Regions from separate parts of the Hylemonella sp. P2_B10 genome, predicted to be linked through region 2. Evidence: predicted binding sites of a transcription regulator. Region 2 holds the regulator's gene; each other region holds the start of a gene.
What was found. The regulator sigma-54, encoded in region 2, starts transcription at its own class of promoters, with help from an activator protein. The targets are predictions, from matches to a motif close to TGGCANGNAANCTGCTTT.

Region 1 (2,200 bases), on a different contig from region 2:
GACCGCCTTGTTGTGGCTGGGAAGGATCGACGTGCTGGAAAACCGCCTTGATCTGGCAAGCGAACGGTTCGCCGATGCATTGAGCGCATTCAACGCCTTTGAGATGCGAGAACAAATGCTAAGTTGCCTTGACGATTACGTGGAGCTTGCGCTGGCCTCACACGAAAACCATTCAGCGGTCCGCCTGGCCGCGTCCGTGACCACCTTGCGTCAACGCTTCAACCTGAAGCGTCCGGTAAAGAGTGAGGAGCATTGGCAAAAACAAGTGTTGAAGCTCCGCGGCGAACTCACCAATGAGGTCTTTGACGCCGCTTGGCAGGATGGAGAATCCTGGGAAGTAACCGATGCCATCAAGAACGCGTTGGCCTCATATCGTGACAAAAGCGTCGTCTAAAAAAAAGGCTGCCTGGTAGGCAGCCTTACCGCTTTCGCGATGTGATTCTTAAGCGCGACGACGACGGCTTACACCAAACACGCCCGCCAATGCAGCCAGCATTAACAACATGGAGTCGGGTTCCGGCGTTTCGTAAGCTGTTTTATCTGCATAAAAGAGCTGGGTGCAACTAAACTCGCAAACAGTATTCGTCCCCTCCAGAACAGCGCCAAGAGACGAATCAAACTCGAGCCGGAAGTCCCAGTAATAAAAGTATGAGCTACTTTGCACATCACTGAATCCCGTAGTCACCCCCGCAACCTCGTTAGGCGCAGCTAAACCCGAAATTAGTACCGAGGTGATCGCATCCGAGGTCCAACTGAAGCTCAGGGTCTCCTGAAGGACGTTGGAACCGTCGTAAAAGTAAACGGTCGCCCCAAGTACCGTCCCTGCGCACGCGCCGCCCGCGTGAGGGCCCGCAGCAAGACTGAAGCACGTGTTATTGGGAATCAAGAAAGTAGCTTTGCCGTTCCACTGGTTGGGAGACAGAGGCGCCGTGAAAGGCGGATCAAAATCACCCGTGACAATCCCGGCTTGTGCTGAACCAACGGCACCCAGCAACCCCGCGATGACTACCATCGCGCCCAACACAGATTTCACAATGCGGTTGTTCATGATTTTCCTTTCAGCTGACAAATTTGTAAGTCCGCGCAACTATAAGCAAAAGTGATGCCATACGCGTCCGGACAATGTAAGTTACTGATTTAAATTGGAAAAATCCTGACCAATCGGTCTGACTTTCCAGACACCCCTGCCGATATGTAAGGAATACCGACACACAGTCCCACAGATTGCAGCAGGACAGCCTACAGGCTCAGCAGCCGCTCCGCAAAGTCCTCATTGGGCTCTATGCCCAGTCCGTCCCTGGACAGTTCCGGCTTGATGCCGTCGACGAAATACATCTCGATCTCGCCCTTGCCCTTGGCTTCCACCTTGCCGCGATATGTGCAGGCAAAGAAGTCCTTCACCTCGGCGTAGGTGGATGCCGAAATGTTCACCCGGCCCGGTTCGCCGCTGCTCTCCATGCGGCTGGCGATGTTCACCGTGTCACTCCAGATGTCATAGGCGAACTTGTGCTTGCCGATGATGCCGGCGATCACCTCGCCGGTGCTGATCCCCAAGCGGCAGTTCCAGTATTGCGAGCCGGTGATCTGCTTTTCCTTCAGCCGGCGCTGGATGAAGCGCTGCATGGCCAACCCGGCCAGCACGGCGTCCACCGGGTTGCTGCTGTTGGCGTGCGGGATGCCGCCGGCGCACATGTAGGCGTCGCCAATGGTCTTGATCTTTTCCAGCCGGAAGCCGGCCACGATCTCATCGAAGTTGGTGAAGCAGTCGTTCAGCTCCTGGATCAGCTGCTCGGGCGTCATGGTCTCGGTCAGCGCGGTGAAGCCTTTGAAGTCGGTGAACAGCACCGAGACCTTCTTGTAGGTCTTCACCTGCACCTCGCCCTTGTTGCGCAACTCTTCGGCAATCTCGTAGGGCAGGATGTTCTGCATCAGCAGCTGGTTTTTCTCGCCTTCCCGGATCAGCCGGCCGGCCAGCGATTTAAGGATGCCCAGCGTGATTTCCAGGTTGCCCAGCAGCTTGTCCTTGAACACCTGGGCCGGCAGCTTGTACAGGCTGCAGGCCTCCATGGTGGTGATGGAGGCGGTGCGCGGCTCGCCCAGCAGCAGCGCGAATTCACCAATGATGGTGGGTGCGGCCATTTCGCGTATCACCAGGTCGCCCAGGTGCACGCGAAGCTTGCCGCTCTTCAGGATGTACAGC
Region 2 (2,200 bases):
CCAGGAAGCGTTCAGCGACACACCGCCGCGCCGCTTGTCCAGCGCCTCGGCGGGCAGGCCAGTGATGAAGCCGGCCTCGGCCAGCAGGTAGTCCTCGACGCCAGCGGCGCAAGGCAGAAACAATTGCAACTGGTTCACGGGGAGATCCCTTGGCGGCGCTTACAGCGCCTTGCGCAAGTTGGTAGGCGCTATGCGCAGGCTTTCGCGGTACTTGGCCACGGTGCGGCGCGCGCACTCGATGCCCTGCTCCTTCAGCATGTCGGACAGCTGGCTGTCGCTCAGCGGCTTCTTCGGGCTTTCGGCCGCCACAAATTGCTTGATCAGCGCGCGCACCGCAGTGCTGGAGGCATTGCCACCCGATTCGGTGCCCAGCGCCGAGCCGAAGAAGAACTTCAGCTCGAAGGTGCCGAACGGTGTGGCCATGTATTTGGCGGTGGTGACGCGGCTGATGGTGGATTCGTGCAGCCCCAACTCATCCGCGATCTCGCGCAACACCAGCGGGCGCATGGCCAGTTCGCCATGGGTGAAGAAGTTCTTCTGCCGTTCCACGATGGCGGTGCTGACGCGCAGGATGGTGTCGAAGCGCTGCTGGATGTTCTTGATGAACCAGCGCGCCTCCTGCAGGCGCTGCTGCAAGGCGGCGTAGTTGGAGGCTTCCCGGCCGCCGCCCTTGTGCTGCTTCAGGGCATTGGCATAGATGTCGTGCACGCGCAGCTTGGGCATCACGTCGGGGTTCAGCAGCACGCGAAAGCGCGCCTGCGCGCCATTGCTGATCTTGGTGACCAACACATCGGGCACCACCACGTTGCGCTCCACATCGATGAAGCGGCGGCCCGGCTTGGGCTCCAGGCGGGCGATCAGCGCGATGGCGTCGCGCACGGCGGCGTCGTTGCAACCGCACAGCTGCACCAGGCGCTTGACGTCGCGGCGCGCCAGCAGGTCGATGGGTTGCTCGCAGACGCGCAGGGCCAGCGCCACCGCCATGGCGGTGGGCACGTCCAGGCGAATGTTGCGCTGCATGGCGTGCAATTGCAGGCTCAGGCACTCGGCCAGGCTGCGCGCGCCCACGCCGGCCGGCTCCAGGTTGTGCAGCAGGCTCAAGGCCATGGTGAAGCTGTGCACCAGGTTTTCCACCTGTTCCTCGTCGCCACCGGCCAGGCCGCGTGCCAGGTCTTCCAGCGGGTCTTCCAGGTAGCCGTCGTCGTTCAGCGACTCGATCAGGAAGCGCAGCGCGGCACTGTCGGCCTCGCTCAGGCGCAGCGCCAAGGCCTGGCGGTGCAAATGTGTTTGCAGCGACTCCTGGCTGCGCGCCAGCTCACCGGCATCGGCGTCTTCGTCGCCGTTCAGGTTGTTGCCGTGGGCCTTGGCGTCGCCGCCCCACTCGCCGTCGTCGGGCGACATGTCCAGCGTGCCGTCGCCCTCCCAATCCTGGCCGTCGTCGGCGGTCAGCGGCGTCGCTTCGTCATTGGTCGTGGTGGAGGTGGAACTGTCGGTGTACTCTGTCGCGGCGCCGCTGGCGGCGAACTCGGCGTCGCGGTCGTCCTCACGCACGGGCGTGTCGACCTGGGCGATGCCGAAGTCGCTGCCCGGCGCCTCGTCATGCGCCAGCTCCAGGAAGGGGTTGTCGTCCAGCATCTGGTCGACTTCCTGGCTCAGCTCCAGCGTCGACAACTGCAGCAGCCTGATGGACTGCTGCAGCTGTGGCGTCAACGCCAGGTGCTGCGATATCTTGAGCGAGAGACCGGGTTTCATCACATTTTGAAGTGTTCGCCCAGATACACACGCCTGACATCGGCGTTGTCCACGATCTCGGAGGGTGTGCCCTGGGCCAGCACATGGCCGTCGCTGATGATGTAGGCGTGGTCGCAGATGCCCAGCGTCTCGCGCACATTGTGGTCGGTGATCAGCACGCCAATGCCGCGCCCCTTGAGGAAGCTGATGATGCGCTGGATCTCGATGACGGCGATCGGGTCGATGCCGGCAAACGGCTCGTCCAGCAAGATGAAACGCGGCTGCGTGGCCAGCGCACGGGCGATCTCCACGCGGCGGCGCTCGCCGCCGGACAGCGCCAGCGCCGGCGAATCGCGCAGGTGCTCCACCCGCAGTTCCTGCAGCAGGCTGGTCAAGCGGTGCTCGATCTCGGGCTTCTTCAATGGCTCGCCGGCCTCGTCGCGCTGCAGCTCCAGCACCGCGCGCACGT
Region 3 (2,200 bases), on a different contig from region 2:
GGCGTTGGGCAGCTTCTTGGCCTTGGCGTAGTCGCTCCACTTCTTGATGAAGGCGGTGTTGGCCGGGCTCTTGATGGACATGAAGTAGTTCCACGCCGCCAGGTGGCCCACCAGCGGCTTGGTGTCCACGCCGCGCAGTTCTTCCTCACCCACCGAGAAGGCCACCACCGGCACGTCCTTGGCCTTCAGGCCGGCATTGCCCAGTTCCTTGTAGAAGGGCACATTGGAGTCGCCGTTGATGGTGGAGACCACCGCCGTCTTGCCGCCGGCCGAGAACTTCTTGATGTCGGCCACGATGGTCTGGTAATCGCTGTGGCCGAACGGGGTGTACTTCTCGTCGATGTCGGTGTCCTTCACGCCTTTGCTCTTCAGGTAGGCGCGCAGGATCTTGTTGGTGGTGCGGGGGTACACGTAGTCGGTGCCCAGCAGCACCCAGCGCTTGGCGCCGCCGCCTTCCTTGCTCATCAGGTAGTCCACCGCGGGGATGGCCTGCTGGTTGGGCGCCGCGCCGGTGTAGAACACGTTCTTGGACAGCTCTTCGCCCTCATACTGCACCGGGTAGAACAGCAGGCCGTTCAGCTCTTCCACCACCGGCAGCACCGATTTGCGCGAGACGGAGGTCCAGCAGCCGAAGATCACCGCCACCTTGTCCTGCGTCAGCAACTGCTTGGTCTTTTCGGCGAACAGCGGCCAGTTGGAGGCCGGATCCACCACCACGGCTTCCAGCTTCTTGCCCAGCACGCCGCCCTTGGCGTTGATTTCTTCAATGGCCATCAACACCGTGTCTTTCAGCACCGTCTCGGAAATGGCCATGGTGCCCGACAGGCTGTGGAGCACGCCCACTTTGATGGTGTCCTTGGCTTGGGCCCAGGCCCCGCCAACCATTCCAAAGCCCAAGGCCAGCGAGGCCGTGAGCGTCTTGATAGTGCCGCGACGATTCATGATGCGTTTTTCTCCAGGGTTATAACCGGATGGACACCGGGGATCACCCTGTAATGCAAAGGGCGTGCCAGTCGCTTCCATGGACCCTCCGCGCGGGTACCCGCCATCTTGTATGCAAGTTGGCGTACCAATGCGGCGTTGGCTTGAGGTGCCAACTCGGTGCATCATTGGGAACGACAATGCACCAACGATGGGCATTCTGGACAGTTGATAGCGCAGCAAGCTTGCTGGCCGCTGATGCCGCTGGTGCGCAGGCACGCCAGCTACATTCGCAAGATCAGGTCGTCATGGGATTCGGCGCAGCGGCAATCAGATGTATTCGAGCCCGCCTTGCAGGTACCCGGTCAGGTTGACATGGGTCTGGTTCTGCTGCGAAGCCGCCAACTGCGCCATCCACTGCGCTTGCGTGACGGTGTGGGCATCCAGCGGTGCCAGCAGGCTGGCCAGCGTGGCTGCATCGGGCAGGCTGCCGTACACGTTGTTGTAGACCCAGTTCACCAGCGACTTGTTGTCGGCGCCGCCGGCCAACGCGGACATGATGCCCACCGCGATCAGCAGGTTGGCGCCATCGGTCAGCGAAGCGCCGCTGTCAAAGAAGCCCAGGAACTTGCCGGCCCAGCCTTTGTCGCGCGGGAAGACCGGGCCCAGCGTGGCGGCCATCATCAGGATGGTCTCGCCGGCCGAGTCGCTGACGCCCAGGTCAAAGGCCAGCGTCTCATCGGCAAAGCGCAGGCGTTCGATGCTGAACAGGCTGTCGCTGCCATCTGGGCCCTTACCGTCGGCCACCGTGAAGCCGCCAGAGGTCTTGGTGATGGTGTAGCTGGCCTTGGCGCCGCTGTAGGCGGCGGTGTCCACGCCGCCACTGCCGTCCAGCGTGTCATTGCCCTGGCCGCCGGTGATCACGTTCTTCGCCGCGTTGCCTATCAAGGTGTCGTTGTACTTGGTGCCCAGCGCGTTTTCCAGCGTGGCGTCGAAGGCGATGGTCAGGTTGGCCAGCGCTTCGGCACCGCCTGCGGTCAGGCCCACATGGCTGTAGGCGCCGGGGCGCATGTCGGCGCGCACCGCGATGCTCAGCGCTGAAAAGTCCAGCGTGTCGGCGCCGCCATCGTCGACGATGTCTTGCACCACCTGGCCCGTGGCGTCGGTGAATTTGTAGGTGTTGTCCCCGGCCTGGTAGGCCTTGGTGCCGTACATGTAGCGCAGCGCCAGCATGTCATAGGGCATGAACCAGTTCTCGTTGATGTCCTGTACCGAGCCG
Region 4 (2,200 bases), on a different contig from region 2:
ACTTCAGACAAACCGACCACGATGTTGTCCAGCTCGAAGGCGACGCCGGTGGTGCGGAATTCGAAGGCGGTGAAGTTCTCCAGCGCCGAGAAGTCCAGGTTCACGTAGACGTTGGAGCCTGGCAGGAACTGGTTGCCGCTGCTGCCGGATTGCGAGGCCAGCACCTCGGCGCCGGTGATCACGCCGTCTTGCATGAGGCCTGAGGCCTGGGTGATCAGGCTGTTGCCCTGGTAGAAGGCGACGTTGTTGTAGGTGTCGATGGAGCCGTAGTACAGGCCCAGGTAGGAGATCTTGTAGCCCGGGAACAGGCTCAGGAAATCGGCATAGTCCACGCGGATCGTGGCCGGGTGGGCTGCGTCCACCGAAGCGCCGGGGCCGGGGCCGAAGCCAAAGCAGGTGCCATCGTCGGCGGGGGTGGCGGCGAAGCCGGTGGTGCCCTTGCGCACGCCGAAGCCGCCGTTGGTCACCGTGATGTCAACGCTGTTGTAGGAATTGATGGCACAGCCCTGGTCCTGGTTGATGTTCACACCGGGCTGCGGATTGGCAGCCGTGGTGCCGGCAGGCAGGTAAGGCGCGGCGGTGCGGGCGTCGAAGGTTTCAATGAAATAGCCGGAACCCGCGATGGCCACGTTGGTGGTGGGTACACGGCTGCTGGTCACGCCGGAGCCGTCGCCAGCCACCTGGCCGCCGAAGGTCACCAGCACGGCATGCGCCGGCAGGCTGCTCAGGGCCACACAGGCAATGGCGGCAGCGCTCAGGGTTTTCAAGGTCTTGTTCATTTTTCCTCCATCCTCTCGGTCAATTTGAAAGTGTGAAATAAGTCACACTCTTGGAATCACACAGTTAATACTATGCAAATTGAATGCCAGGAGGAAAAATTCTCACAAGCCTTTGATTTTATTTGTATTTATTATAATTGAGCAGTGTTAGTAAATAACACCGACAGTGTCTGTAAATAAGTCCGACATAATTTCGGCAAGGCGCTGGGTGGCTGAAAATCGGCTTTTTCAGCCGCCGTGCATGCCGGCCGCGCGCGGAACCGGTTCAGTCGAACGTGGGTGTTTCGACGCCCAGCACCTTGTGCAGCTTGGTGCTGGTGGTGGTGTACTGCAAGAAGACCTTCTTGTCCGGGAAGATGAAGGGCACGGCGCCGAAGGCGGCCAAAGCGCATTCATGGAAGCCGCTCAAGATCAGCTTCTTCTTGCCCGGGTAGGTGTTGATGTCACCCACCGCAAAGATACCCGGCTCGCTGGTGGAGAACTTTTCGGTGTCCACTTTCAATTGCCGGCGCTCGATGTCCAGACCCCAGTCGGCAATCGGCCCCAGGCGTGGGCTGAGGCCGAAGAACACCAGCAACTGCTCCAGCGGCAAGCTGCTGGTCTGGCCCTCGGTGTCGGTGATCTGCACGGCAGTCAGGTGTCCCTCCTGCTCTTGCATGCCGCTTACCTGGCCGGCGATGAAACGCAACTGCCCGGCATCGCGCAGCGCGTGCATCTTGGCCACGCTGGCGGGTGCGGCGCGGAAGCTGTCGCGGCGATGCACCAGCGTGATGCTGCGTGCCTTGTTGGGGCCTTCCTGCGCAAAGTTCAGCACCCAGTCCAGCGCCGAATCACCACCCCCCACCACAACAAGATCCTTGTCGGCAAAGACTTGCGGCTTCTTCACGCTGTAGTGCACCTGCGTGCCCTCGAAGGCCTGCAGGCCTTCCACCGCCAGCTTGCGCGGCTGGAAGGCGCCCACGCCAGCGGCGATGAACACGGTTTTGGTGAGAAATTCCTGGCCCTTGGCGGTGGTGATGAAAAAGCGGCCGTCGTCCTGGCGCTGCACGGTGCTGACTTCCTGGCCGAAGTGGAAGGTTGCGCCAAAGGGCTCGATCTGCTTCAGCAGATTGTTGGTCAACTCCTGGCCGGTGCACACCGGCACGGCGGGGATGTCGTAGATGGGCTTGTCGGGGTACAGCTCCACGCACTGGCCGCCGGGGTAGGGCAGCGCGTCGATCACGTGCGCCTTGATCTCCAGCAAGCCCAGCTCGAACACCTGGAACAGGCCCACCGGGCCGGCGCCGATGATGACGGCGTCGGTTTCTATTCGCGCCAGGGTGGCGGCCGTGACGGCAGGGAGGGCGGGCGCGCCCGGTTCGGTCATCGCTGCAGTTCGCCCAGCTTGCCGGTCTTGTCTTTCCAGTCGTCGGCGTCGGCCG

Region 1: a site for sigma-54 is predicted at 1,091-1,108, ahead of AC1DX2_RS11865 (PEP-CTERM sorting domain-containing protein). Genes of this name have one in related genera too.
Region 3: a site for sigma-54 is predicted at 995-1,012, ahead of urtA (urea ABC transporter substrate-binding protein). Genes of this name have one in related genera too.
Region 4: a site for sigma-54 is predicted at 851-868, ahead of AC1DX2_RS02670 (Npun_F0296 family exosortase-dependent surface protein). Genes of this name have one in related genera too.

The regions. Positions count from the first base shown of each region.
Region 1 covers NZ_JBFUDE010000002.1:876,729-878,928, forward strand. The annotation lists gene AC1DX2_RS11860 (ATP-binding protein) at 1-394, shown strand, start outside; gene AC1DX2_RS11865 (PEP-CTERM sorting domain-containing protein) at 443-1,048, opposite strand; gene AC1DX2_RS11870 (adenylate/guanylate cyclase domain-containing protein) at 1,240-2,200, opposite strand, start outside.
Region 2 covers NZ_JBFUDE010000007.1:166,493-168,692, forward strand. The annotation lists gene AC1DX2_RS25190 (THUMP domain-containing class I SAM-dependent RNA methyltransferase) at 1-138, opposite strand, end outside; gene AC1DX2_RS25195 (RNA polymerase factor sigma-54) at 160-1,752, opposite strand; gene lptB (LPS export ABC transporter ATP-binding protein) at 1,752-2,200, opposite strand, start outside.
Region 3 covers NZ_JBFUDE010000002.1:157,925-160,124, reverse strand. The annotation lists gene urtA (urea ABC transporter substrate-binding protein) at 1-942, opposite strand, end outside; gene AC1DX2_RS08570 (M10 family metallopeptidase C-terminal domain-containing protein) at 1,252-2,200, opposite strand, start outside.
Region 4 covers NZ_JBFUDE010000001.1:568,323-570,522, reverse strand. The annotation lists gene AC1DX2_RS02670 (Npun_F0296 family exosortase-dependent surface protein) at 1-779, opposite strand, end outside; gene AC1DX2_RS02665 (NAD(P)/FAD-dependent oxidoreductase) at 1,045-2,145, opposite strand; gene fdxA (ferredoxin FdxA) at 2,142-2,200, opposite strand, start outside.